Regions from separate parts of the Paenarthrobacter sp. NPDC089988 genome, predicted to be linked through region 2. Evidence: predicted binding sites of a transcription regulator. Region 2 holds the regulator's gene; the other holds the start of a gene.

Region 1 (14,295 bases), on a different contig from region 2:
AGGTCCTTCGCGCGCAGCGTGCGTGGGTGCGACCGGGATCCGATGCCGGACGGAACGGCCGCAACCGGGATCCGATGCCGGACGGAACGGCCGCAACCTAGACTGTTTATGACGCGGCAGTGTCCCACAACGTGGGCCATGCTTCCGGCCCACGGCTTAAATACGTATGGTTTATTACAGCCCCTGTTTATCAAAATCGTTTCCTGCATGCCCGCAGGACTGAATGCACACGATCGAATTGGAGTTTTGATGTCAGCACACATCGGTGTCACCGGCCTAGCGGTGATGGGCGCCAACCTGGCCCGTAACCTTGCCCGCAACGGCTTCACTGTGGCACTTCACAACCGCTCCGTGGAAAAGACCGACGCCCTGCTGGAGAAGCACGGCTCCGAAGGCGACTTCATCCGCACGGAAACGCTGCAGGAACTCGTTGACTCGCTGGAAAAGCCGCGCCGCGTCCTGATCATGGTCAAGGCCGGTGCTCCGGTGGACAACGTGATCGAGCAGCTTGAGCCTTTGCTTGAGGCAGGGGACATCATCATCGATGCCGGTAACTCGCACTACGAGGACACCCGCCGCCGCGAAGCTGCCCTGGCCAAGAAGGACCTGCACTTTGTGGGCGTTGGCGTCTCCGGTGGTGAGGAGGGCGCGCTGAACGGCCCGTCCATCATGCCTGGTGGTTCCCGCGAGTCCTACGACGCACTCGGCCCGCTGCTGGAGAAGATCTCCGCCAAGGTGGACGGCGAACCCTGCTGCGCCTGGGTTGGTACCGACGGTGCCGGACACTTCGTGAAGATGGTCCACAACGGCATCGAGTACGCCGACATGCAGGTCATCGGCGAAGCCTTCGACCTCCTCCGCTCCGGTGCGGGCATTGAGCCGGCCGAGCAGTCCAAGATCTTCGCTGAGTGGAACAAGGGCGATCTGTCCTCCTTCCTGATCGAAATCTCCGCCGAGGTCCTGGGCCACGTCGATGCCAAGACCGGCAAGCCGTTCGTTGACGTCGTGGTGGACGCTGCCGGCCAGAAGGGCACGGGCCGCTGGACGGTCATTTCCGCCCTGGAACTCGGTTCGCCGGTTTCGGGCATTGCGGAGTCCGTGTTCGCGCGTGCCCTGTCTTCCCAGGCAGAACAGCGCAAGCTGGGCCAGGAACTGCTCGCCGGTGAGGAAGCCGCCGTCGAAATCCCCGAGACGTTCGTTGAGGACGTCCGCCAGGCGCTGTACGCCTCCAAGCTGGTTTCCTACGCCCAGGGCCTGGACATGCTGACTTCGGCCGCGAAGGAATACGGCTGGGACCTCAAGCTGGACGAGATCGCCTCCCTGTGGCGTGCAGGCTGCATCATCCGGGCGGAACTGCTCAAGGACATCACCAAGGCCTACGCCGCCGAAGAGAAGCCGGCCAACCTGCTCTTCGCTCCGGCGTTCACCAAGGCGATCGCCGAGGTTCTTCCGGCCTGGCGCCGCGTGGTGGCCACCGCCGTCCAGTTGGGCATTCCGGTACCGGTGTTCTCCTCCTCGCTCGCGTACTACGACGGCCTGCGCCGCAAGCGCGTTGCCGCTGCCCTGATCCAGGGCCAGCGCGACCTTTTCGGTGCACACACCTACGGCCGCGTTGACGCCGAAGGCACGTTCCACACCCTGTGGGGCGAAGACAAGTCCGAAGTTTCGGCAGTCGACACCCACTAGTTTCGCCCATGGAAAGGCCGGTCCCTCCCAGTAGTCTGGGAGGGACCGGCCTTTTCCTGTTGTACCCGCAGTGCCGAAGGCCCGGAGATCCACCAACCCGAGGAGCCAATCCATGAACAAGCGTGCTGCCTTGGTGACCGGTGCCTCGTCAGGCATTGGGTTCGAGGTGGCACGGGACCTGGCTGCCAAGGGTTTCGCCGTCTACGCCGGTGCCCGCCGCGTCGAACGAATGGAGCCCTTGAAGAGGCTCGGAATCACGGTCCTGGCCTTGGACGTGACCGACGACCAATCCATGGCCGCTGCGGTAGCGGCAGTGGAGGCGGACCACGGCCAGGTGGACGTCCTGGTCAACAACGCAGGCTACGGCTCCTACGGCTCGGTGGAAGAGGTTCCGTTGGCCGAGGGCCGGCGGCAATTCGAGGTCAACGTCATGGGCCTGGCACGGATGTGCCAGCTCGTCATCCCGGGTATGCGGCGAACGGGCGCGGGCCGGATCATCAACATCTCATCCATTGGCGGGAAGATGTACGAGCCGCTCGGTGCCTGGTACCACGGAACCAAGTTCGCAGTGGAGGGCATGAGCGATTCCCTGCGGCTTGAGCTAAAACCGCACGGGATCGACGTGGTGATCATCGAGCCCGCAGGCACGGAATCTGAATGGGGAACCATCGCGGGGGAGGCGTTGCTGTACCGCTCGGGAGACGGCCCCTATGGCCCGCAAGCGCACGTCGTGGCCAACGCCCTGGCGTCAACGTCGGGGCATGTGCTGGCTACGCCATCGCGGGTTGTTTCCCAGGCTGTTGTCCGGGCAGCAACTGCAAAACGCCCCAGGACCCGATACCCGGTGGGCAGGGGGGCCTGGAGCGTTCTGGCGCTGCGGAGGATACTTCCGGACCGGATTTTCGACCGGGTCCTTGGAAGCCTTTACCAGCGGTTGGGCAGCTAGATCCGGTACTCGATGTAGTACTCGGCCGGGTCGACGGCAGGCTTGGTTTCGGACTTGGCGTCGCGGTGCCGCCACGTGGCTGGAACGCCGGTGATGATGGACTCCGGGGGAGCGTTCTTGACCACCACTGCGTTGGCGCCCACGGCGCTGTCCGCGCCGATGGTGATGGGTCCCAGGACTTTCGCTCCGGCGCCGATGGTCACGCGGTCGCCGATGGTGGGGTGGCGTTTGACCTTGGCCAGGGACCGTCCCCCAAGGGTCACCCCGTGGTAGATCATCACGTCGTCGCCGATTTCGGAGGTCTCGCCGATCACCACTCCCATGCCGTGGTCAATGAAGAAGCGGCGGCCGATGGTGGCTCCAGGGTGGATCTCGATACCGGTGAGGAAGCGTGCAAGCTGCGAAATCAGGCGGGCCGGGAAGCGGAGTGCCGGGTTCTGCCACAGCTTGTGGGTCAAGCGGTGTGCCCAGATGGCATGGAGGCCGGAATAGGCAAAAAAGTTCTCAAAAGAGCCTCGAGCCGCCGGGTCGTGTGACCGGGCGGCGTCGAGGTCTTCCTTAAGCCTTGCGAAGAAACTCACAAAGACCTTTCTACAGGAATGATTATTCGCGGATGAAGAATCAGCCGCGGATATCGTCAAACAGGACCGTGGAGATGTAACGTTCGCCGAAGTCGCAGACCACGGCAACGATCAGCTTGCCCGCGTTTTCCGGTCGCTTGGCCAGTTCCAAGGCGCCCCAGACGATGGCGCCGGAGGAGATGCCGCCAAGGATGCCTTCGCGGGCACCGAGTTCGCGTGCAACGCGGACAGAGTCTTCCAGGGTGGCGTCGAGCACTTCGTCGTAGACGTTGGTGTCCAGGATCTCGGGAACGAAGTTCGCTCCGAGGCCCTGGATCTTGTGCGGACCGGGTGCGCCACCGTTGAGGATGGGGGAGTCCTTGGGCTCCACGGCCACGATCTGGACGCCAGGCTTGCGCTCCTTGAGGACCTGTCCGACGCCGGTAATGGTTCCGCCGGTGCCCACGCCGGAGACGAAGATGTCCACTTCGCCGTCGGTGTCGGCCCAGACTTCTTCGGCAGTGGTTTCGCGGTGGACCTGCGGGTTGGCCTCGTTGGCGAACTGGCGTGCCCAAATGGAGTTCTCGGTGTTGGCCACAATTTCCTGGGCCTTTTCCACGGCGCCACGCATGCCTTCGGAACCCGGTGTCAGCACGATCTCGGCGCCGTAGGCGCGGAGCATGACACGGCGCTCGGTGGACATGGTCTCCGGCATGGTCAGGATGACCTTGTAACCGCGGGCGGCACCAACAAGGGCCAAAGCGATGCCGGTGTTGCCGGACGTACCTTCGACGATCGTTCCGCCAGGCTTCAGGGCGCCGGACTTTTCGGCGGCGTCGATGATGGCTACGCCAATGCGGTCCTTGACGCTGTTGGCCGGGTTGTAGAACTCAAGCTTGACTGCAACAGTTGCGCCAAGTCCTTCGGTAAGGCGGTTCAAGCGGACAAGCGGGGTGCGTCCAACCAGCTGGGTGACGTCGTCGTAGATCCTTGCCATGAAAATGTATGCCTATCTCTGAAGAGGGAATGCTGAGGTCAGCCTAACCAGCAGCGCCGAAACCCTGCTAAGCAATTAGCCATGCAGAGTAATATTTCCGGGCTTTTGCCAGCTTCGGGTTAATAATCACCTGGCAATAGCCTTGGTTTGGGAACTTTGCGTAGTAGTTCTGGTGGATATCCTCGGCTTCGTAGAAGTCGCCCAGGCGGCTGACCTCCGTCACGATCGGATGCTGCCACAGGGACTGCGCCCTTTCGATTGCTTCCTCGAAAAGGATCTTCTCCTCGGTGGTGGTGTAGAACATGGACGAGCGGTACTGGGTGCCGACGTCGTATCCCTGGCGGTTCAGTGTGGTGGGGTCGTGCAGGGCGAAGAACATGTCCAGGATGACTTCGGCGGGCACCACGGATTCGTCGAAGGTCACTGCCACCACCTCTGCGTGGCCGGTGGTCCCGGAACAGACCTCGTAATAGTCGGGGTTGCGGAGATGGCCTCCGGTGTAACCGGAAACGACAGACTGAACGCCGCGGGTCTTCTGGTAGACGGCATCGAGGCACCAGAAGCAGCCGCCGCCAAGTACGAAAGTTTTCATGATCTCTTCAATGGATGGGACGGACTGATGATTCCCGCAACACCTTACGGGACGGTGACGGAGATCGACAGGATGCTGGGCTTGGTGGCAGGTCACACCCTGACCGATCCGTTGCAGTAGGTAAGAATAAGAGTATGGAAGCAGTAGACACCGCCCATTCCGATGCGGACTCCAGCGACGATGCCGGAACAGTTGAAGACAACGGTGAACCGACCCTGGGCCAGGTGCTCCTGGCTGTGGAGGAACTCTGGCCGGAGTCCCTGGCCGAAGACTGGGATGAGGTTGGCCTTGTCGTGGGGCGGCCTGACTCCCCGGTGACCAAGGTCCTTTTCGCTGTGGATCCGACGCTTGAAGTGATCGACGAGGCCATTGGTTGGGGTGCCGAACTCCTGATTACCCACCATCCCTTGCTGCTCAGGGGCGTGAACTCGGTAGCGGCCACCACTGCGAAAGGCCTGGCCGTCCATCGCCTGATCGAGGCCGGAACCGGGTTGCTGACAGTCCACACCAATGGCGACTCAGCCGTTGGGGGAGTCTCCGATGTCCTGGCGGACGCCTTTGGCCTGGCCGACGTCAGCCCGCTGACCACGGCCGCAAACGGCCTTCCCGAGGAAGGAATCGGCAGGGTTGGCGATCTGCCCGAACTCATGACCCTCGGAGATTTCGCCGCCAAGGTCTTCGGCGTGCTGCCGGCCGTTGCAGGGGGCGTGCGCGTGGCGGGCGACAAGGACGGATTGGTACGGCGCGTTGCAGTGTGCGGCGGCGCCGGTGACAGCCTCTTCGATGCCGTTCGGGCCAACCAGGCCGACGTTTACGTGACTGCCGACATGCGGCACCACCCGGCCTCGGAAGCCCGCGAAGCGGCTGTCAACGACCGGCCATACCTTCTTGACGTTTCGCACTTCGCCAGCGAATGGCTCTGGTTGCCTGTGGCCGCCGAAGCGTTGTCGAACGTACTTAAGGATCAAGGGCACGATGTAGAGATCCGTGTCAGCAGCACCAACAGCGATCCCTGGGACTTCATCCTGACTCCCGGCGGGGACTAGCATCAACAAGACAGCGGCCGGCACTGACCAGCGGTGCCGGCAACAAACAGGTGGAGGTAAGCGTGGCGAAGGCAGCACCGGCAGAACAACTCAAATTGCTTGAACTGCAGGGCCTTGATGCCAAGCTGAAGTCGCTGGCGGGCCAGCGGAAGGTACTGGAGAACGATCCCCGCATCACCGACCTGCAGGACGCCCTGAATGTGGCGAACGGCGAACTGGGCGCGGCGAAGCTTGCGGTCCACGATTCCGAGGCGGAGTTGCGGCGTTCGGAAGCGGATGTGGAGCAGGTGGTCACCCGCATCGAGCGTGATGAAGCCCGGCTCAACAGCGGCACCGGACTGTCCAAGGACCTGGTTGCGCTCCAGAACGACATCGCGTCCCTTAACAAGCGCCGCTCGGACCTGGAAGATGTGGAGTTGGAGATCCTCGAGCGCCTGGACGGGCTCCGCGAACGCCAAGCTGCCCAGCAGGCGATCGTGGACGACATCCAAGGTTCGTTTGGGAGCATCCGGGCCGAGCTGGACCAGGAGATTGCCCGCATCGCGTCGGAGGAAACAATTCTCCGTGGCGAACGGGCTGCCTTCGCGGAGGCCCTGGACCAGGGCATGGTGGCCATTTATGAGAAGACCATTGCCAAGCGTGGCGTGGGTGCTGCCCGTCTGTTCCATGGAAAGTCGGAAGGCTCGGGAATGACGCTCAGCCCCGGCGACCTCGCCGAAGTCAAGGCGGCGGCCGAGGACGACATCGTGTTCTGCCCCGACTCCGGCTGCATCCTTGTCCGCTCGGCGGAGTGGAACTAAGCGGCCAGGATGATGTTGAGGGCGTGCGGTTTGCGGGCCGTGCCCTCGACGAGCTCGCTGGTCCACACCTCGCTGGCTGCCTTCAGGAGCTGAGTGGGGGTGGCGGGAGCCTTTCCGCGCCTGGTCAGCAGGTGCCGGGCCAGTTCACCGCGGGTGTGCTTGGCGAAGTGGCTCACCACCGTGCGCTTGCCCTTGGCTTCAGTGAACACGTTGACCGTCACCGTTTGTTCTGCCGGCGGCGCCCAAGCGGCCGCATAGGTACTGGACCGGCAATCAACCAGCAGCTCACCTTCGGAGCGATTGGCGAGGGCGGCGGCCAGTTGCGGCTTCCAGTAGGAGGCGAGGCGTCCGACGTCGGGCAGTGCGGTTCCCATGGACAGCCGGTAGGCGGGCACATGGTCGCCAAAGCCGATGGCACCCCACAGGGCGGAAACCACCAGGATTGATTCGGCAGCCTTGCGGCGCTGCGTAGAGGTCAGGCTGTTGTAGCCCAAGGCGTCGTACAGGACGCCGGAGTAGACCTGGTGGGCCGGCGCGGCAGGTTCCGAGTGGAGCCTGGTGTTGCGTTCGACGTCGTCACGCAGCGAGGCGCCGACGCCCAGCAACGCGAGGGCGTCTTCATGCGCGCTGACGGTACCCAGCGCCTCCAGGACCTTCGCCCGGGAGGTGTTCAAGTCCGGGAAGCTCAGCGCTTCCCAGTCGATGGAAGGTCCTTTGGCAGCGGGAGTCTTGCCTTCGGAAGGCGGCAGGAGAATCAGCACCAGTCGATATTACCGGTGTCAGGGCATGGCTCTGGACGCCGGTAGACTGTACGGCGGATGGGTTGACCAGGCGGTCGCGCGCCACGAAAGTGGCTCGAGGAACGTCCGGGCTCCACAGGGCAGGGTGGTGGGTAACGCCCACTCGGGGTAACCCGCAGGCAAGTGCCACAGAAAACAGACCGCCTGCGCCGATCGGTGCCTGCACCGGTTGGTTGGCAGGTAAGGGTGAAACGGCGGTGTAAGAGACCACCAGCTCCCTGGGTGACCGGGGAGGCTAGGTAAACCCCACCCGGAGCAAGGCCAGACAGGACACGTTCGAGGGCTGCCCGCCCGAGTGTCCGGGTAGGCTGCTGGAGGGCGTCGGCAACGGCGTTCGTAGATGGATGGCCGCCACTCCCATGCCGGTAACGGCTCGGGATGACAGAACCCGGCGTATCGGTCAACCCATCCACATCCCGCCTGTCAATGGTGGTCGTGCCAGCCGCTGAGTTCTTCGAAGATGGGGACATCCTCCGCAGTCAGGTTCCAGTACTCCTCGCTCCTGGCAACGGACGCGGCATCCGGCTTGTACGGGGGACTGGTGAAGGAAAGGTGCGGCCTTTCCCATGCCACGTCGCGCCGGACCACGCGGGCAGGTGAACCCACGGCGATGACGTTGTTGGGAACAGTCCCGGTCACCACGCTGCGGAACCCGATCACCGAGCCGTCGCCCACGTGTGCGCCGCCGAGGGCCACAGCCTGGCCCCCAAACCAGACGTGGTTGCCAATGACGACGTCCCTGGCAGGATTGACGCGGCGGCCGGTGGCGACATCGAAGATGGGGTGCCCGTCGTCGGTCCGGAACTGGGTGCTGCTGGCGATCATGACGTCGTCGCCGAACGTGACGGCGGCTCCCTCCACGGCGCTGACCACGGCGACGCTGGTGGTGGTCAGGTCTGCACCTGTGCGTACCGTTGAATCCTGGCCGATCCGCACGTTCATGCTGAACGGCGACTTGCTGCTGGGGCCGATGATGAGCGTGCCGTTGTCGCAGTCAAAGACGGCCTGCAGCTTGGCAATACGGGCGCCCTCCGCGACGATAATGCGGTTGTTCCCGCCTCGAAAGGTCACCGCGATGCCGGTTTCAATGGCCCTTGAACACTCGATGCTGTTCCCGGACCCATCGCTGTGGTCAGCCAGTACTGAGAGTTTGTTCACCTTCGCAGCGTAACGGGAGCATTATGTGGCCCCGTACGCAGTGTTGCCTAGACCGGGACGAGCCTGACGTCCCGGCTGGCCGCATTGATCGCGATATCCAAGGACTTCACATCAAGGGGGACGGTTGCCAGATGGCGCAGGTACAAGGTGCCCCCAACCGGGACCACATGGTGGCGTGTCGATTCACCGATCACCGATGCTACGGCTGTCCCTGCGGGTGCTGAGACTGTAGCCGTCAGCTCACGGGTTGAGCCGGGAATGTTCTGCCGGTACTGCGGATAAGGGATGGATTCCGCGAAGGGGTTGCCCGAATCCGTGACCAGGATGTTGTCCCGATGCGTGCTTGAGGCGTCGGCCGCGGCCAGCCCTGATACCGTCAAAACCAACAGCGAACCCTGGTCCCTTTGTTCTACGAGATAGTCCAGAGTGGCCGTGAACGCCTCCATGGACTGCCGGTCCTTGACGCCAAGGTTGTTGGCGTGCCACATCATGACGACGCCGGCCCTCCACTCCCGGGCACGGTCCACCAAAGCTGTTGCCCGAGCTGCCTCCGTGTACAGGTCCAGGCTGTAGTGGTTCTGCCCGTCCCGCAGCACGCCATCCAGCGGCCTGTAATAGCTGTCCGGGAAATACCCGGAGGCCAGGGCGTGGAAGTCGTTGATCAGCCTGCCTGCAAAGGTTCCAGCCCAGGCTGCCACCGTCCGGGAAGGCATATGGCCGTCATAACGGATGCTGGAACCGCCCGGGGGAGCGAAGCAGTCGATCGGTATGCGGGGCAGGAAACTGCGGAGATCCTGCAGTGCCCCCACGATTTCCTGGTGCAAGGCGTCGTCCCCGGACGCGTCCTTGTGGGTGGCGCCATGGTTCCACACCTCGCCGCCGTGCTGGAGGCAGTAGTGCTGGATGTTTTGCCAGGTATCGCTCTCGGTGGGCACGGTGCCGATCCGTTGCGTGGTGGTGACCCGGGTGAACGGCAGGTTGCGCTCAACCAGGAGCGGAAGCACCTTGTCCCTGAAGTCGCGTGCGCCGTCGTCGAAACGCAGGGCCACGGCACCCCGGCCGCCGGTGCCGATGCGGCCGCCCTTTCGGGCCAGGAGCGCTTGGCGGAGCAGCTCGCGCCGCACTGGATGATTCACACCGGGAGTCTACGGGACACCCGTGTGAGTGATTTCACGCATCCGGGCGGCCACTGCGCCGTGATCCCGCCCTAGAATAGTTACTGAACGTAGAAGTTCTGCCGCCGGGTCTGCGTTCGCAGCCGGCGGATTTTCTTTGCTCTCGTTCAAGGCGCCGTGGGTGGACCGAAGCCCGCAGCGCATGTGCCGCAGGACTACTCCGGGCGGCCGACGCCATCTGCATACGAAGACGTATGTGGTTGACCCAAGGAAGGTAGTTCTGTGAGCCAGACGTCAGATTCTTGTCTTGATAAGTGGATGGGCCGGGAGGCCCTCGCCGAGGCCATGATTCCGGTGATCGGCCGGCTGTACCGGGAAAACAACGTGGTCACCAGCATCCACGGCCGAAGCCTGATCAACAAGTCCACCATGAACATCCTGAAGGCCCACCGCTTCGCCCGCCGGATGAGCAATACAGAGCTGCTGCTCGAAGAGACCGCGCCCCTGCTGAACGCCTTGGCTGAGCTGGAGCTCGGCGCTGCGGCGATCGACATCGCGCGCCTGACCGAAAAGTACCGTGCAGAGAACGGCTCTGTTTCCCTGGACGAGTTCCTTCGCGCGGAGTTGGCTGACGTTGTGGGCAAGCGCGGTGCGGACGACCGCACCAGCACCGACGTCGTCCTCTATGGCTTTGGCCGCATCGGCCGTCTCCTCGCCCGCCTCCTGATCGAAAAGGCAGGCGGCGGGCACGGGCTGCGCCTCCGTGCGATCGTTGTGCGCAAGGGTGCCGAGAACGACCTCGTCAAGCGCGCCAGCTTGCTGCGCCGCGACTCCGTCCACGGTTCCTTCGAAGGCACCATCCGGGTGGACGAGGAAGCCAACACCATCACGGCCAACGGCGTGCAGATCCAGGTGATCTACTCTGACAACCCCGCCACGGTGGACTACACCGCATTCGGCATCAAGGACGCACTGGTGGTGGACAACACCGGACGCTGGCGTGACGCCGATGGCCTCTCCCAGCACCTGCAGAGCAAGGGTGTTGCCCGCGTCCTCCTGACCGCTCCCGGCAAGGGCGACCTCAAGAACATCGTGCACGGCATCAACCAGTCCGACATCACCGACGAAGACAAGATCGTCACTGCCGCCTCCTGCACCACCAACGCCATCACCCCTGTGCTGAAGGCACTGAACGACAAGTTCGGGATTATCCACGGGCACGTCGAGACCGTTCACTCGTTCACGAACGACCAGAACCTGATCGACAACTTCCATAAGGGCGACCGCCGCGGACGCTCCGCTGCCCTGAACATGGTGATCACGGAGACCGGCGCAGCCAAGGCCGTAGCCAAAGCCCTCCCCGAGTTGCAGGGGAAGCTCACCGGCAACGCCATCCGCGTTCCTACGCCGGATGTGTCCATGGCCATCCTCAACCTCAACCTCGCCAACGGCACCACGCGCGACGAAGTGAACGACTACCTCCGCGAGATGTCCCTGCACTCGCAGCTGCGCAAGCAGATCGACTACATCGATTCGCCGGATGTGGTTTCCACGGACTTCGTAGGGTCCCGCCGGGCCGGCATCGTGGACGGGCTCGCCACGATTTCCAACGACAAGAACCTGGTTGTGTACGTCTGGTACGACAACGAGTTCGGCTACTCCTGCCAGGTTGTCCGCGTGATGGAGGAGATGGCAGGGGTCAACCCGCCGTCGTTCCCCGCCCGCGACATCGTGGCCCCTATCGCGGTGCTTGAGGCAGCCAACGCCTAAGCCAAAGTGTTACCTGGGTTTCCCGGCTGGGTTACTGGAATCAGCCGGGAAACCTGCTCACAATGGGGTCATGGAAAATGAATCTACGTTGGAGCACGAAACCACGCTGGAACACGCCTTGGACGTGGCCAAGGCCAACCACAAGCAGGCACAAAAACTGCTGGACCAGGCCGTCGCGGCCAATGCTGCCGGCGATGTCACGGATGAGCGCGTTGAGCAATTGCGGGGTCTCCTGGCAGTGGCAGCCGAAGACCTGCAGCGCGTGATGCGCGAGCAATAAGCCAGCCATCCTCCATCCACAGTGTGACTCTCCCTGCACACTGTGGACAGCGGCTTCGTTGTCGGTGCCTTGTCCTACGCTCGAAGGGCAACGTACACCCCGACTGAACGGAGCCCCTTGAGTATCACGTGGTCTGCCTACAAGCGTGCCCGCCGTCGGTCCCGGCAGGCCTGGACCATCCTGGGACTGCTGGCCGCCACCGTCGTAGGTGGACTTTCCTGGTTTTTCACCGCCGGGCAGTTCGACGCTGTGGGCCCATGGGTCGCCGGCCCTACGGAGGCGCCCGTCTTTGATGCCGCCTGGATGAAGCCGCTCCCGGGGGCAGTCCGCGTCCCGGCCCGGAAAGCGTCGGAGGCCCTTGACCAGCTCGAAGTGAAGGGCAGGTCGTCGAAGAGTGACTATGACCGCACCGCGTTCGGCCCGGCCTGGCAGGATGTCGACCGCAACGGATGCGACACCAGGAACGATATCCTCCGCCGCGATCTCGCGGGCGTCGAGTTCACCACTGGATCCACCTGCAAAATCGCCGCGGGGGAAATCCAAGAGCCGTACACTGGCGCCTCTGTTTCGTTCCGGAGGGGCCAGGACACCAGTTCACTCCTCCAGATCGACCATGTGGTGGCATTGGCCGACGCCTGGCAGAAGGGGGCCAAGCAATTGTCTGCCCAGCAACGCCAGATGCTGGCCAACGATCCGCTGAACCTGATTGCCGCTGACGGACCCGCGAACGTCAAGAAGGGCGCAGGAGATGCCGCAACGTGGCTGCCGCCCAACAAGAACTTCCGTTGCCACTATGTGGCCCGGCAAATCTCGGTGAAAACGGCTTACAAGTTGTGGGTCACACAGGCCGAGAAGGACGCGATGAAGCGGGTCCTGGCCGCTTGTCCGGAGCAGCAGACCATTTACAAGGAAAGGTGACCATGCCCCAGTTGCCAGGTGCCGCCGTCGTCGATCCGCTCCAGAACCACGCGCTGCAGTGAGGTTTCGCGTGGCAGGGCGTCCAGGCCCTCAAGCCCTCGGTGCCGGAACGTGAAGTAGACGGCATCCGTGGGCGCGTCGGTGCAGCGGTCAAGGGTGAAACGCTTGGCGAAGGACGCGATGTTGCTCTCCGGAAGGTGGTTCACCAGGTACGGATCAAGCATCCATGACTCGCAGGTGGCTGCAACAGCAGGCTTGTCGGGGAAATGGCCGGCGAAGAACAGTTTCGCGTCCCTGAAACTGGCGTCAACGGCAGGTGGCGAGAGAGCCCCGGCTTCGGGAATGTGGACGCCCAGGACCCATGGACGTTCCTGCCCGTCGTTGGCTCCCCGTGACTCGTGGCGGACCAGGTGGAACTGCAGCCTGCCCAGCCGGAAGAGGTTGCCGGCCATGTGCAGGGTCAGCCAGCCCCAGGTGTCCAGGCCGAACCGGCCGTGGACGCGCCTGTTAATGCGCATTTGGAGTCCGAGGTCTGCCAGGGACGCCGCCGAGATGTCCGGGCTGATGCCCAAATCGAGATGATAGGAGTGGACCACCGGCGCGAACCGGAGCAACGCTGCAATCCATTCGGATTCCGTGGGTCCGTTGGAGGCGATGCTGTCCGAGGGGAAGGTCCCCAGCCTGGCCTGCAGCGCCTCGAGAGCCTGCTGGACGCCGGGGCCGGGAGTGGTCGCGAGCAGGTCCGCGCATTCCCGTGCATCCTCGCCTGTGATGTCGAGGAGTTGGAACAGTTGCGCGCGGTCTGCGGCGGTCATGGGTTAGTGCCCGAACGGATCGGGGTCGACGCCGGGCATCCAGGTCAGCCCCGGGACTCCCCAGCCGCTCTTCTTCGCCTGCTTCATGGCTTTCTTGGCATAGCGGTCCACGAGGCGGTTGACGTACAGCTTGCCGTCCAGATGGTCGAACTCGTGTTGCATGACGCGGGCGAACCAGCCGGTTGCCTCGAACTCGACCGGATTTCCGTCGCCATCGAAGCCCTGGACGCGGGCCCATTCGGCCCTCTGGAGAGGGTAGTGCTCACCTGGGAAGGACAGGCACCCTTCAACATGCTCCTCTGGATCCGGAAGGGCGCCTGACACCTTGGAAAGGGTCAGGACAGGGTTGACCAGGACGCCTTGGTCCGGCGCGTCGTCATCATTGGCGTACTTGTAGACGAAGATCCGCTTGCCCACGCCGACCTGGGGTGCCGCGAGGCCGACTCCGTTCGCGGCATCATTGGTTTCGAACATGTCCGAGATCAGCTGGCGGAGTTCGTCGTCAAAGACTTCCACTTCGCTGGCGCGGCGGTGGAGGACAGGTTCGCCCCAGATGGTGATTGGCAGGACCGTCATGTCTGTACTTCCTTACTCAGTGGCTGCGGCCCGTGGTGACTCCGGCAGGAGCCACGAGTGGACCAACAAACAAAGGCCGCACCGGAATCCGGTGCGGCCTTTGGGAAACCGGCTTTCCAGCCTGTCCCGGTGGGGTGAGCGACGGGGGTTGAACCCGCGACCTCCTGGACCACAACCAGGCGCTCTGCCAACTGAGCTACGCCCACCATGCGCCTACTGGTCCGACCGTTTGACCG
Region 2 (14,295 bases):
CGGTGCGTAGTCCAGGACCACGGGCCGGACGGCGTCTACGTCAGCGGAGGAAACGTCCCGGAGTCCCGCGGCTGCAAGGGCGGCTTCCGGATCACGGACAAAGTCCTCGGCGGCTTCGGGGTTGTTGAACAGGCTCATCAGGAACTGTACGAGCTGTTGTGCGAGTGTTGGCATTGGAACGCTCCCTCAAATTCTGTGTTGGTGGGAAAACGCCCGGCGCCGTTGCCGGGCTTGGGTCCAAACTATGGCCGTGCGGATGGGCGGGGCATCGGGTGCGGTCCCCCTATCGTCGGGCCACCCGTTAGGGGATGCTGCCGGTTTCCGTTAGGGGGTGCAGGGGTGTCATTCGTAGGGCGGGTGCCCATCCCCCAACGCCAAACGGAGGCGAACCAGCAGTTCGGAGCGGTTCTCCGCACCTAAACGGCGCCGCATCCGGGCCACGTGGTGTTCGGCGGTTCGGGGCGAAATGTAGATCGCATCGCCGATCTCACGGTAGGTCTTGCCTTCCAGAACCAGCCGCGCCACTTCCTTTTCGCGCGGACTCAGTCCGGATGGTTCCCCCGCCTGGCCGGCCCCTATCCCCGGAGGCTCTTCCCCCACGTCCGATTGCCCACCGGTTCCCTGGGGGTGGATATCCCGCGCGCACGCCAAGAGTTTCACCATGTCCCGGCGCTCGTCGGCGCGGGCTGCGGCGTGGCCCGCCAGCCGCGCACCTTCCCAAGGCATTCCGACGGCGGCCAGCCCACGGGCCGCTGTTTCGACGTCGGAAGCCTGGAACCGTCCGGCGAGGACGGAAACCCAGGCTTTACCACTGGAAGCCAGCACCCCTGCGTAGTGGCTGTGCTCTGCGGCCCGCACCAGCGCGGCCGCGTGTGGAGCCAGTTCCTGCGGGCTTTCACTCAGAAGGGCGGCCTGGACGGCCGACCAATGCAACGAAACGGACCACAATCCCGGGTTCCCGAGCCGGTCCAGGAGCTCCCAGGCCCCTTGCACGTAGTGCGAGATGCGGCTTGTTTCGCGCAACCGGGCAGCTGTGATGAGCAGTTCTCCCCACGGCAGGAGGCTGAAGAGATCCACGGAGACATGCATCATCGCCTCCCGTGCGCGGTCCCATGCGAGGACCAGTTCGTGGACTTCACCACCACGCCTGGCAAGCCCGACTTCGAGGGCCGCATGGAGGAACTGGTCCCTGGGCGTGAAGTTCCAGGGATTGGCTTTGACGGCCTCATTGATGGCCAGTCTGGCGTCGTCCGGGTTGTCTTGCTGCATGGAGCACCACGCCTGCATCAGGAAAAGTCGTGGCCGTGCGGAGTCGCCGCCCTGTTGTGCCGCCAACGCCGCTTGAACCACGGTACCGGCAACTGCGGGCTCCCCCGTATGCAGGGCCACAAGGGCAGCCAGGACCGCGGGAATTTCGGGGGTTGGGACACCGGCGCCCGCCGCATTCATCATGTCCGAGGCCCTGATCAAGTCAGGAAGGCCAAGCTCCGGCAGGGGCCCCAACGTTCGGCGCAGACCTTCACCCATGAGGGAAAGCGCGACGGCCAGGAGGGTGGGCGAACCGGATGCTGCGGACCCCGCCAGCAGTTCCCCGGCCGCGTCGGCGTCGCCAGATCCGATCATGGCCAAGGCTCCCAAAGACGCCGAGGAGCCTGTCCGTTCAGGTCCCAGCCACTTGTAGGTATCGGCACTGCGGGCCAGCATTCCCCGCTGGGCCCACACGGCTGCGGCCACATCGACGCCCAGCCGGATGTCCGGAGGCTCGGGCAACGCCAGTAGCCGGTCCACCATCCGGCCCGCGGCATCGAGGTCTCCAACGGCCGCCGCCGCCTGCGCGCGCCGCGCGGCCTTGGACATCTCGTTGGCACCGGCCAGGATCGATTCGGCGTACAAGGTGGCGGCCAGCAGCGGGTCCGAGTCCAACACCAGGTCCGCTGCGCGTTCGAGTTCTTCTGCAACGCGCGCATCCCGAAGACCGCCGCGGGCGAGTTCCCGGGCCAGCTCTCCCAAGGGCCGCCCGTGCGCCGCATACTTATCCACAAGTTCGCGCTGCAGTGCGTGGATGGCGGTGTCCGGGGTGCTGTTCAGCAGCGCGTACTGTACGGTCCCGAGCAACGAGCCGTCCGGAAACAGCAATCCGGCTTCCGTCGCCGTGTCGATGAGCTGTGGAAGGTCGCCGCGTCCCTCAAGCGAGTCCGGCAGGGGCGAGGGCAACGTGAACCCCACGGCCAAGGCCAGCAGCAGCTCACGAACCAACTCGGTAGTGCCCTTCAGATCAGGTTCGCGGCCGGCAGGTGCTGCCTCGCCCTGTCCCTCGGCTGTACGGCCTTCCCCGCTCATCCCTAGGCCTCCGCGGTCAGGGCGGGATCTTGGCTCGGGCTGGTCTCGGGTGGTGTTGGAGCAGGTACCTGTTCCGTCGGCGGATCCGACGGCAGGGGGTCCTGGGTTACAGGCGGCTCGGTGACCGGGGGCGCCTGGGTTGTGGGCTCGGGTGCAGGCGTCACAGGATCCGGGACAGTAGTGGGCGGCGGATCGGCCGGTGTCGTGGGGACTACAACCGGAGGCGTGGTCGGCTGCGTTGGCGGAGTGGTGGGATCGGGAGCCGGACCGCTTGCCGCGCCACCGGGGGTCGTTGGAGACGGAGTGGACGTGCCCGGAGCCGAGGGACCCGGAGCAGAAGGGCCGGACGTCGGTGTACCGGCACCCGGAATGGCCGCGCCGGCCCCGCCAGCAGGCGCTCCAGCGACGGCGCCTGTGCCGCTCCCGGCCATACCGGCTCCAGTGCCACCTGCCGGGCCCGACCCCTTCTGCCCCGTCCCCGTCTGTCCGGTACCAGCGGGCGTACGCGCCGTCCTGGCAGAGGCATCAAGGCCCTTGCCCGTCTGGCCACTTGCCGGCGTCGATCCTGGTTCGGCTGCAGCGCCACCGGCCGATGCGCTCTGGGGCTGCTTGCCGCCGTCGCGCATCACATCAGTTGCTTGCGACGCGAACAGGGAGATCAGGCCACCGCCCTCCGGGGTTTGCGCAGCCGTCGCGGTAATGACCGTGAGCACCGTGGCTGCGGCCGCCGCGGCGGCCGTCATCCGGACCCGCGATCCGGGGGCGTGCCGCCCTGCCTTCGACGTACCCGCTGCCGCCTGCTTGAGCGCGGACAGTGCCGTTCGTCCATGCACGACGCCGGGACGCGCCACCGGGTTCGCGCCCCGGGTGCGGTGACCAGACATGGCAGGAAAACCTGCCGCGACGGTCGCAGCCTCACGGTCCGCTGGCCCACCCTCCGCCGTCGGCGCTGCGGAGCCACCGGAAACGGCGGGGTTCGCCGAAAGAGCCGGGCTCGCTGAGAGGGCCGGGCTCGCTGAGAGGGCCGCGCCCAGGCAAATGGACGACTTCGGATCGGCATCCACCGCCACGGGCCGCTCAAGGTCCGCCGAGACCAGCTCGGCCACCAAGGGAATACGCGACGATCCACCGATCAACAGAACGGCTGTCAGGTCCTCAGGTTCCACCTGGACGGCCTGCAGGCTCCTGCGAAGGGCATCCAGGGTGTCCTGGACCTGCGGCTCGATCATCGCCTCGAACTCGGAACGGACAAGCCGGATGGCCTGCTGCCTGCCCGGAAGCGCGACGGAAATGCTGGCCTCGCTGTCCAGGGAGAGCGCTTCCTTCGCTTCGCGGCATTCCCTCTTGAGCCGGGACAACGACGAAAGGGTTGCAGGATCGTCCGCGGCCAGGGCATGGACGGCGTCTCCCAGATGGGCCACCACGTGACGCAAAACAGCGGCGTCGAAATCGGCGCCGCCCAAGGTTTCAATGCCGTCCGGATGGCCGATCAGTTCAAACCGATTGGCTCCAGCCTTGCGGAGGACCGCGGTATCGAAGGTGCCGCCACCGAGGTCGTAGACCGCAATGGTGCTGCCATCCTCAACCCGGGTTTGTGAAGCGTAGTGCAGGGCCGCAGCCTCGGGTTCACTGATCAGGCTGACATCGTGCAGTCCCGCGACGTTGAGTGCCGCGAGGACCGTCGAGATGCGGTGTTGGCCCCAGGACGCCGGGTGCGTCATGACAATGGAGGAAGCTGGACCGCCCTCGCGCTCTTCGGCTTTGGCCACCACCCACCGGGCCATGGCGGCGAAGACGTCCTCAGGCGCCATCCACCCTTCCCCCACCGCCAGGGGAACCGGGTCGCCGATGCGCCGCTTGAATTCCCGGACCATGCGCCGGGGATCGTCCAGGCCGCGGCGCTCGGCAGCTTCGCCTACCAGGACCCGGCCGTCCTCCGCGTAGTAAAGGACGGAGGGCACGGCGCTTCCGTGGAGTCCAAGGGGGAGCACTTCCGGCGCACCGGTGGAACCCTGGGCGGGCCGGAGCACGGCTGCCGCGGTGAAACTTGTCCCGACGTCAATGGCGAGAACATAGCTCATGGTTACCTCGAAAAAGAACATGGCATGGCGCATGCGGTCTTCATCACAAGCGGGGTCCAAACAAGGTAACACTTGCCCTTGGCGGGCGACAGCTTAATTTTTGGGCCGCAACCGGGCTCTCTCCAAGTGATAGTCGACTCGATGGAGAAGGCCCAGTTCAGGCCACTGGAAGGCCTACAGCCCTGAGTAGGAGTGCAATCCGTTGAAGACCGTGTTCACCAGCGTGAAGTTGATGATCACGCAGGCGTAGCCCACAATCGACAACCAGGCCGCACGGGTTCCGGTCCACCCGCGGGTGGCGCGGGCGTGCAGGTAGCCGGCGTAGACAACCCAGATCACGAAGGTCCAGACCTCCTTGGGGTCCCAGCCCCAGAAGCGTCCCCACGCTTTTTCGGCCCAGATCGCGCCAAACATGAGCGTGAACGTCCAGCCCACGAAAGCCACCGTGTTGATGCGGTAGGAGAGGTTCTCAAGGCTCAGCGCATTGGGGACCACCCGCATGAAGGCCAGGTTGTCCCGACGGCCCGCGGCGAGGTTCTTCTGCCGGTACGACTGCAGCAGTTGCAGCGCCGACATGGCGAACGTCAGGGTGAAGAGTGCTGAGGACAACACGGCGATGGAAACGTGGATGATCAGCCAGTAGCTTTGCAATGCCGGCACGAGGTGGCCGACGGGAGTCCAGAAAGCCACCGAAGCGGCCACCAGCATGATGATGGCCAGGCCGATCACGAACGTGCCAAGGAAGCGCAGGTCGCGTCGGACCAGTGCGATCAGGAACACGGCCACGGCCACGAATGCACCGGTAGTGAGGAACTCGTACATGTTGCCCCACGGCACGCGGCCCGCGCCGAGCGCACGCGTCACCACGCCTGCGGCGTGGATCAGCACGCCAAGGATGGTCAGAGCCACGGCGACGCGCGCGGGTGCACGGCGTTCGCCGCCGTACTTCATGTCACCTGCCGCAGTGGCTTCCGAAACGGTAGTGCCCGACGTCGGACGCTCGCCACGGTCTGCGGGGCCGGCGGTGTCCGAGGCACCCAGGCCGACCCGCCCGGCGGCGACGGCCACCTTCCCGGCGGTAGCGCTGGCGGCCGCCTTCAGGTCGACGGCCCGGAGCGTTTTGCTGCTCTTCGCCAGGTCCCACGCAAACGCGATGAACGCCACGGTGTACGTGCCGGCGGCCAGCAGCATGAACAGCTCGCTGTACTGGCCCAGGGTTTCGTTGATAGCGGGCATTACTGGTCCTTCAGGGTTGGGGAAGAGACGGAGTGGGAAGATTCGGTGGTGTCGGCCACCCGCCATTCCCGGGCGAAGAGTTCGCGCAACGCGGCGGCCTCCCCGGCAAGGCGGTGGTCCTCGCCGCGTGCCAGCAGGCCGTATTCAACCATGGTCCGGCCGTCCTGGTGGGTTCCGGTGCGGACCCAGACGCGGCGGCGTCCCACGTACAGGGACAGGACCAGGCCGCCTACGGCCAGCAGGCCGAAGATCAGGGCGTACAACTGGCCGGGGTTGTGGTGGATGTCCACGCCCACGTACTTCTTGACGGTGTCGAAGGTTATGCTGCCTTTGCCCTCCGGGAGAGTGGCGGTATCACCCAAGGCCAGCGAGATACCACCGGTATCGAGTTTCCGGCCGTTCAGCTGGGTCAGATCCTTCACGTCCAGTTCAAACACGTTCTGAGGTACGCCCTTGTCCAAGCCCAGGTCGCCGTAGTAGGAGTCCAGGGTCAGCGTCGGGTTGATGAGTTGGGGATCCCCGCTGTAAGAGATTCCGTCTTCGGACTTGAATTCGGTGGGCAGGAAGAAGCCATTGAAACCGAGCTGGTCCGGCTTGCCGTCGGGAACCTTGATGACCACCGATGAGTAGTAGTTGGCGCCCTGGACCTTCGCGGTTACCGGGCCTTGGAAGGCGATGTTGCCGGCGCCGTCGCGCACGGTGACCACGGGAGCATAGCCGTTGCCCGTGAGGTACAGGCTGGTCCCGCCCAGGGAAATGGGGTCGTTGACCTTCAGCACTTCCTTCTGCTCGGGGGCATCAGGGTTCTCCTTGGTGGTCACCTCGGCCGTGTAGTCGATCGGCTGGCCGGTCTTGTTGGGCGATTCCCTGTCGAAGGTCGCCTGGAACTTGTCCAAGCGGACTGAGTACGGCTGCAGCCAGGCGCTTTGGAAGTTGGTTCCCGGCGAGAACTGGTCATAGCCCACCAAGGTGTTGACGAACGTCTCGCCCTCCACCAGGATCCGCTGGCCGCTGTAGCCGAACAGACCGCCGATGGCCACGGAGACCAGCACGCCGATGAGCGAGGTGTGGAACACCAGGTTTCCGACTTCCTTCGTGAAGCCGCGCTCGGCACCGAGGCTCGGCAGCGCGCCGTCGGCGTCCCGCACCTCCACGCGGTAGCCGCGCTTCTTGAGCAGCCCGGCGGCATCGGTGATGGCCTTCGACGCCGGGATCCCGGCGTCGGCGGGCAGCGCCAAGGTGCCGTACTCCGGCAGCCGGGACAAACGCTTGGGCGTGCGCGGCGGCTGGGACTTCATCGCCTTGTAATGCGCAATGGCACGCGGAGTGACGCAGCCGATCAGCGAGATGAAAAGCAGGAGGTAGATGGCCGAAAACCACGCCGACGAGTACACGTCGAACATCTGGAGGGCATCAAGGAAGGGCCCGAACGTGGGGTTGTTCTTGATCCAGTCCGTGACGGTGACCGGGTTGGCCGGGCGCTGCGGAAACAGCGAACCCGGCACTGCCGCAATGGCCAGCAGGAGCAGCAGGAACAGCGCGGTCCGCATGCTGGTGAGCTGGGTCCAGGCCCACCGGAGCATGCCCAGGATGCCCAGGGTGGGCAGCGCGGCATCGGACTTCGCCTTTTTCAGCTTGTCCTCGCCGGGGTTGCCTGTGTCAGTGCCCTCGGCAGCGTTGTTCTTGGATTTCACGGACTCGCTCATCAGATCGGCAACTTCACATCGGTTTGGAACCAGTACTGCAACTCGGTCACCCAGTGGCCCCACACGCCGGTGGCCATCAGGATGCCGAGCAGAATCAAAATGCCGCCGCCTACGCGCTGGATCGCCAGGCGGTGCGTACGGAAGAAGGACATGACGCCCATGCCGCGGCGGACGGCCAGGGCGATCAGCAGGAAGGGCACCCCCAGTCCCAGGCTGTACACGAAGGCCAACAGCGCCCCCTTCGCAGCCGAGGATCCCCCGGACATGCTCAGCAACTGCACAGCGGAGTACGTCGGCCCAATGCACGGCGCCCAGCCCAGCCCGAACGTCAACCCCAGCAGTGGAGCGCCCCACAGGCCGGCGGGCGGTTTGGCGTGGATCTTGGCGTCGCGTTGGAACCACGCGAACCCGCCCATGAAGACGACGCCCATGATGATCACCAGGACGCCCAGCAACTGCGTGATCCAGGCGTTCTGCGGTCCGGTGAGCAACGTGCCCAACTGGCCGAAGGCGCCGCCCAGCAAAACGAAAATCACCGAGAAACCCAGGACGAACAGGCCAATGCCCACCAGCATGCGGCCCCGCCGCTGCTTCTGGAGGTCAACCCCGCTCAACCCCGTGACGTAGCCAAGATAACCGGGCACCAGCGGGAGGACGCACGGAGAGAGGAAGGAAACGAGCCCCGCCAACAAGGCCACTGGCACGGCCAGGAGCAATGATCCATTGAGGATGGTCTCGGCAAAGGGACTGTTCATGGGTACTACTCGGCCACTGCGGACGTGATGAGGGCCTTGAGGGTGCTCTTTTCAATCTCGCCGAGCACGCGGGAGGCAACCTTGCCTTCCTTGTCGAGGACAAGGGTGGTGGGAACGGCGTTCGGAGGAACAATGCCGGACACTGACAGGAGGACCGCCCCATCCTTGTCATTGAAGCTCGGGTACGTCAGGTTGAAGGTCTTGTCGAAAGCTTCGGCGGTTGCCTTCTCATCACGAAGGTTGACGCCGAAGAACTGCACGCCCTGGTCCTTGAATTCCTGGTGGAGGGCTTCCAGTTGCGGAGCTTCCACACGGCACGGGGCACAGGCAGCGAACCAGAAGTTCAACACGGTGACTTTGCCCTTGAGGACATCCGGGGTCACTGCGGTTCCGTTGAAAAGGGTGCCCTTGAGGTCCACGGGGGCGCTGCGGTCCGCCTTTGCGAACTCGGTGACCGATCCGTCGCCTGCAACGTAGTTCTTGTTGTCGCCCTTGCGGGCCTGGTCTGCCAGGGAGTCCGGCTGGGCACAGGCCGAGAGTCCCATGGTGAGCCCGGCAAGCAGGACCCCACCGGCTGAGAGCGCGCCGCGGCGCGAGATGTTCTTCTTATCCACGGTTCCCTTTCACGCTCCCGGGGTGCTGGCGGCACCGGGCAGGAGAACAGCGGCTGGCTCGCTGTACTCCACGCGGGCTACCGTGCCGTCGTCGTCGAAAACCAGGGAGGTAAGCGAGGCCAGGGTGCACTCCCGCTTTCGCGGATCGTGGGCCAACCGGCGGCCTTCGGCTGAGAGCCGGGTGGCCCAAATGGGCAATTGGTGGCTGACCATGATGGCTTCGGCTCCGTCGCCGCCGAGTTCGATGGCCTTGAGCCGGGCATCCTGCACAGCGGCGATGACGCGCGCTGCCTGCTCCTTGTAAGGCTCGCCCCAAGAGGGCCGCATTGGGTTGCGGAAGTAGTACCAGTGCTTGGGCTTCAGGAACTCGCTCCGCGTGGGGTGCAGGCCTTCAAAGTGGTTTTCCGCTTCGATGATCCGCGGATCCGTGGTGATGGGCAGGCCCAAAGCCTCGGACGTGGGCATGGCGGTTTCCTGGGCACGCGTCAGCGGCGAGGCCACCAAATGGACAATCCTGGCGCCCTGGTCTGCGCGCACCACAAAGTGCTCGGCCAGCATGCGGGCCATCTCCCGGCCGCGCTCGGAGAGGTGGAATTCAGGCAGCCGACCATACAGGACGCCATCGGGGTTATGGACCTCGCCATGGCGAAGCAGATGGACAGTTGCTTGGGGCATGTTTACCAGTTTCTCAAAGATGCGGGGCGATCTGAAATCTTCTACCGCTAGTAGAACTCAAAGTTTTCCGAAAATGTTCCGGGAAGTTGGAATAAAAGATGCATATGCATGTTTATACTGGACACGAAGCTCGGTTGACTCTTCAAGTAAACAGCTCGATCAGGTCAGCCGGGCAAGCCCAACGATCCATCCCTAACACCTAGGAGCAACACCATGATGACCCTTCCCGCCAACGTCTCCACCGGCACCTGGACCCTGGACAACTCCCACAGCGAGATCGCCTTCACTGTGCGCCACGCAGGCATCAGCAAGGTCCGCGGCCATTTCAAGGAAGCCGAAGCCACGCTGGAAGTTGGCGAGGCACTGACCGATTCCAAGGTGACCGCCTCCATCCAGACCGCCAGCTTCGACTCGGGCGACGTCAACCGCGACGGCCACGTCAAGGGCGAGGACTTCTTCGATGTGGAGAAGTTCCCTGAGATCACGTTCGTCTCCCGCCACGTCAAGGCCAACGGCGACGGCTTCGACCTGGTGGGCGATCTCACCATCAAGGGCGTCACCAAGGAAGTTGCCATCGAGACCGAGTTCAACGGCGTGGCCGTGGACCCGTTCGGCAACACCCGCGCAGGCGTCTCCGGTGAAACCACCATCAGCCGCAAGGAGTTCGGCCTTACCTGGAACGCCGTCCTGGAAGCCGGAGGCGTCCTGGTCAGCGACAAGGTTGTCATCAACCTTGAACTCGCCTTCATTGCACCGGCTGCCTAGCCTTATCGCTGGAACCGGCCCGACGGCGCCCCCGCCCATCTTCGGTGTGCGGGGGCGCCGTTTCGCATGCTCGGAAATCACCCGTCCATTGTTCGGCAAATACCCGGTATTTGGCTGCGGGTTGGCCCCGAATTTCCTATGCAACCCTCAACCCGCGGTCTACAGTGATGCCATGAGTAACCCAGACGAAGCACCACAGCCTCAGCAGCCCGGCTCCGAGCCACAGCAGCCCGGCAATGTTCCTCCTGCGGGTTACCAGCCTCCGCAGGGCTACCAACCATCCCAGGGCTACCAGCCGCCGTCGCAACCGGGCCAATACCAGCAGCCCGGCCAAAACCAGCAGCCCCCGTACCAGCAGCCCCAGTACCAGCAGCCGGGTCCCGGCCAGCCGGGACAGGGCCAGCAGGGTGGTTTCCACTTCGAAATGCCCACCGACGGACCGCGCAATTTCAACGATGTCCTCCCCCAAGGCGGCTTCTCAGGCATCTTCAAAGTCCAGGGGCTGCCAACGGAGCTGAAGGTGTCCTACTTCATCTGGGTGATTTCGGGACTGCTCGGCCTGCTGTTCGGGCTGATCGGACTCTTCGCCATCATCGCGGCCTTCGCCTTCATACCGGGGCTGGCAGCTGTCGCGCTGATCCTGCTGATCATCAGCCTTGCCGTCGCAGCAGCGCAGGTTGTCCTGGCCATGAAGATGAAGGAAGGCAAAGAGTGGGCACGGCTGGCCCTGACGGTTCTTGCAGCAGTCTCTTTGCTTCTGGCCATTTTTGGTTCCATCAACATGGGCGGTCCCAGCGCGGGCCTGGGCAGCAACTGGTTCGGCTTCCTGGTCAGCGCCGTTGCCGTCGTCCTCATGTGGCTCCCGAACTCGCAGCTCTGGTTCAAGGCAGTCAAGGGCACCGCCTGACGCGGAACCCGGGTACCGCCGTCGTGCACTAAGACATCGTGCACTAAGACCAGCGGTGAAGAAGGCCGCGGACCTCCCAACGGAGGCGGCGGCCTTCATCATGCAGGAGTACGGCTATGTACGCCTGCGTGATGATTTCTCCACGCGCGGGAAATTCCTGCGTGTGATCCTCCGTACCACCGGGAGGCTGGGGGTACGGTGGATTCAGAACCATGGTGGGGGCATTTTGTTCTTGTTGACCCCAGCAGTATCAGCCGTCGACCAAGCAAAGGAATGCCATGAGCAACCCTCCCTACCCGCCGTCAAACCCGGGCGACTCCACTCCGGAGCAGCAGGGGTCCCAGCCTTCGGCGCCGCAGTACGGACAGCAGTCCGAACCCAATGCTCCGCAGTACGGCCAGCCGTCCGCGCCGCAATACGGCCAGCAGGCTCCGAACGCTCCCCAGTACGGGCAGCAGTCCGCGCCGCAGTACGGTCAGCAGGCTCCCCAGTACGGCCAACAGCCCTCTCCCTACGGCCAGCAGCCCGGATCGCCCTATGGCCAGGCCGCCCCGCAGTACGGCCAGGACACCAACTGGCCCAGCCAGCAGCCGGGACCCAGCACGGTCCCCCAGATGGTCAACATCGCTTTCTGGATGATCGTGGCCGCCGGTATCCTCTCGGCTATCAGTTCGCTGCTCCTGGCAACCACGGGTTCGGACGCCTTCATCAATTCCATGGTCCAGCAGGCAGCAGCCCAGGGCACTGAGTTCCCCGAAGGTTCCCTTGAAGGAATGAAGGGAGCCATCACCGTTGGTGCCATCATCGGCGCCATCGTGTCCCTCGGCCTTTATGCGCTGGTGGCATTCCCTGTCCGCAAGGGCAAGAACTGGGCCCGTATCCTCGGAACCGTCTTCGCCGCCATCTCGGTCCTTGGCCTGACCGGCCTGTTCCAGTTCGGCGCAACGTACGGCATCCTGCAGCTGCTGGTGATCCTGCTGGGAGTCGCGGCAATCGTCATGCTGTACCTGCCGGCGTCGGCACCGTACTTCCGCAAGCAGCAGGCGTTCGGCAACCCGTACGGCCGCTAACCCAAGCAGAACTGATCAGCGGGCGCGGACCCGGCGAAGGCTAAACGGCCTGGCCCGGTGTCTGCGCCCGTTGTGCGTGGTAGGCAAGGATCTGAAGTTCCGTGGCCATGTCCACCTTGCGAAGGTTGACGTGCGGCGGTACCTGGAGGAGCACGGGGGCGAAGCTGAGGATGCTGCGGATTCCGGCCCCGATCACGCGATCACATACTTCCTGGGCCACCGTCGCCGGCAGCGCGAGCACCACCATGTTGGTGTGCGTGCGCTCCAGGACCCGTTCAAGTTCTGCCGAGTCGCTGACCCTGAGCCAGCCCACCTCGTTGCCGATCACCATGGGGTCGGCATCGAAGATGGCCACTACGTCGAACCCCCGGGATTCGAAGCCGCCGTACCGGGCCAGCGCCTTGCCGAGGTTACCGGCACCGACGATTGCCACTTTCCAGTCGTGTGTCAGCCCGAGGGCAGCGGCGATGTGCCGGCTCAAGTACTGGACCTCGTAGCCCACTCCGCGGGTTCCGTACGAGCCGACGTAGGACAGGTCCTTCCGGAGCGTCGATGAACTGACGCCCGAGGCCTCAGCCAGCGCATCCGAGGAAACGCGTTCCACGCCTTCGGCAAGGAGGGAGTTGAGCGCACGCAAATAGAGGGTCATCCGGGCCACAGCCGCGGGCGGGATCTGCTTGGCGGCAGGTTCGTTGTCCCCGGTTGTTGCTTCCGGTGACGGTTCCAGCGCAGTCACGGTATTCTCCATTGCGTCGCTTGTTGTTCCACTCTAGGGCTCTTGACCGGGCTCAACAAAAAGCCATTTCCTTGCGTGAGCGCGCCCTTAGCCCTCCAGCGCTTTCTTCAAAAGACGGGTGAGGCGCTGCTCGTCGATGGTCCAGAAGTCGCGCTGTACGCCGTCCACCAACAGCACGGGAATCTCCTCGGCGTACCGCTCGCGGAGCGCGACGTCGCCATCGATCGATGTTTCGCTCCACTGCACGCCCAGGCCTGAGGTGACGCGTTCGACGGCGGCACGCGCCGCGGTACACAGGTGGCAGTCAGCTTTGGTGAGCAGGACGACGTCGGGAATAGGCATGACACAACGTTACCGGCTGCGGCGGCAGCGCCAACGCGGCGGCCGCCCATGACGCGCGAAGCGCGAGGCACCCGCAATTGACTAGACTCAAGGCATGCCCGACGAGAAGGACGCCGCTGCGCTCGCAGACGCCAAAGTGCCGCAGCACACCGGCGAGGCTGCTTTCTTCGACGTCGACAACACCCTGATGAAGGGCGCCAGCCTCTTCCATGTGGCCCGCAAAATGTACGAGCGCAAGGCCTTCACACTCTCTCAGGCCGCGGGCTTCGCGTGGAAGCAGTTCAAGTTCGTGATTCGTGGCGAAAACATGGAAGACGTCCATGCCGTCCGAGACTCCGCGCTGACCTTGGCTGCAGGCATTTCGGTCGACGACATCAAGGCCCTGGGCGAAGAGGTCTATGACGAGATGATCGAGTCGCGGATCTGGCCGGGTACCAAGGCCTTGGCCGAACAGCACCTTCGGGTTGGCCGCAAAGTCTGGCTCGTCACAGCCACTCCGATCGAGGTGGCTACCGTCATCTCCTCGCGACTTGGTTTGACTGGCGCGCTGGGAACCGTCGGCGAGATCGAGAACGGCACCTACACGGGCAGGCTCGTGGGCGACATCCTGCACGGTCCGGCGAAGGCTGTGGCCGTCCAGCTCGTTGCGGACCGCGAGGGCCTGGACCTGGACCATTGCTGGGCTTACAGCGACTCCGCCAACGACATCCCTTTGCTCACTTTGGTTGGCCACCCCGTGGTCATCAACCCGGATGCCCGCCTGCGCCGGCACGCCCGCGAGAACAACTGGCCGGTGTACGACTTCCGTTCGGGCCGCCGCGCAGCCACCCTCGGACTGAAGGCAGCAACCGTGGGCGGCGCCATCTACGGCCTGTGGCGCGGATTCAGCCGCTTCCGCAGCCCCCGCTGACCTCCCCCCACCGACCCTCTCTCACCAAACCACCCCTCCCCACCGACGCTCTCTCACCAAACCACCCCTCCCCACCGACGCTCTCTCACCAAACCACCCCTCCCCACCGACGCTCTCTCACCAAACCGCCCCTTCCCACCGACCCTCTCTCACCAAAC

What was found. The regulator Rex, encoded in region 2, represses fermentation and respiration genes when NADH is low (regulators of the CRP and FNR family bind a similar motif). The targets are predictions, from matches to a motif close to CTTGTGAANNNNTTCACAAG.
Region 1: ACIPV6_RS01045 (glyceraldehyde-3-phosphate dehydrogenase) is a predicted target of Rex. The motif match lies at 9,743-9,762, and genes of this name have one in related genera.

Annotation. Positions count from the first base shown of each region.
Region 1 is NZ_JBIVGD010000001.1:210,366-224,660, forward strand. Features, by position in the region: gene gndA (NADP-dependent phosphogluconate dehydrogenase) at 250-1,686, shown strand; gene ACIPV6_RS00995 (oxidoreductase) at 1,799-2,632, shown strand; gene epsC (serine O-acetyltransferase EpsC) at 2,629-3,213, opposite strand; gene cysK (cysteine synthase A) at 3,254-4,189, opposite strand; gene msrA (peptide-methionine (S)-S-oxide reductase MsrA) at 4,257-4,781, opposite strand; gene ACIPV6_RS01015 (Nif3-like dinuclear metal center hexameric protein) at 4,916-5,827, shown strand; gene ACIPV6_RS01020 (zinc ribbon domain-containing protein) at 5,890-6,627, shown strand; gene ACIPV6_RS01025 (YaaA family protein) at 6,624-7,388, opposite strand; RNA gene rnpB (RNase P RNA component class A) at 7,447-7,839, shown strand; gene ACIPV6_RS01035 (acyltransferase) at 7,851-8,585, opposite strand; gene ACIPV6_RS01040 (polysaccharide deacetylase family protein) at 8,633-9,721, opposite strand; gene ACIPV6_RS01045 (glyceraldehyde-3-phosphate dehydrogenase) at 9,983-11,470, shown strand; gene ACIPV6_RS01050 (hypothetical protein) at 11,541-11,750, shown strand; gene ACIPV6_RS01055 (HNH endonuclease family protein) at 11,868-12,668, shown strand; gene ACIPV6_RS01060 (acyltransferase domain-containing protein) at 12,653-13,483, opposite strand; gene def (peptide deformylase) at 13,487-14,059, opposite strand; tRNA gene ACIPV6_RS01070 (tRNA-His) at 14,190-14,265, opposite strand.
Region 2 is NZ_JBIVGD010000015.1:142-14,436, reverse strand. Features, by position in the region: gene ACIPV6_RS17035 (IniB N-terminal domain-containing protein) at 1-174, opposite strand, end outside; gene ACIPV6_RS17030 (LuxR C-terminal-related transcriptional regulator) at 343-2,340, opposite strand; gene ACIPV6_RS17025 (Hsp70 family protein) at 2,343-4,454, opposite strand; gene ccsB (c-type cytochrome biogenesis protein CcsB) at 4,596-5,657, opposite strand; gene ACIPV6_RS17015 (cytochrome c biogenesis protein ResB) at 5,657-7,363, opposite strand; gene ACIPV6_RS17010 (cytochrome c biogenesis CcdA family protein) at 7,363-8,118, opposite strand; gene ACIPV6_RS17005 (TlpA family protein disulfide reductase) at 8,124-8,663, opposite strand; gene ACIPV6_RS17000 (histidine phosphatase family protein) at 8,742-9,407, opposite strand; gene ACIPV6_RS16995 (YceI family protein) at 9,624-10,172, shown strand; gene ACIPV6_RS16990 (hypothetical protein) at 10,345-11,079, shown strand; gene ACIPV6_RS16985 (hypothetical protein) at 11,382-11,579, opposite strand; gene ACIPV6_RS16980 (hypothetical protein) at 11,615-11,884, opposite strand; gene ACIPV6_RS16975 (redox-sensing transcriptional repressor Rex) at 12,190-12,897, opposite strand; gene ACIPV6_RS16970 (glutaredoxin family protein) at 12,973-13,227, opposite strand; gene ACIPV6_RS16965 (HAD family hydrolase) at 13,322-14,137, shown strand.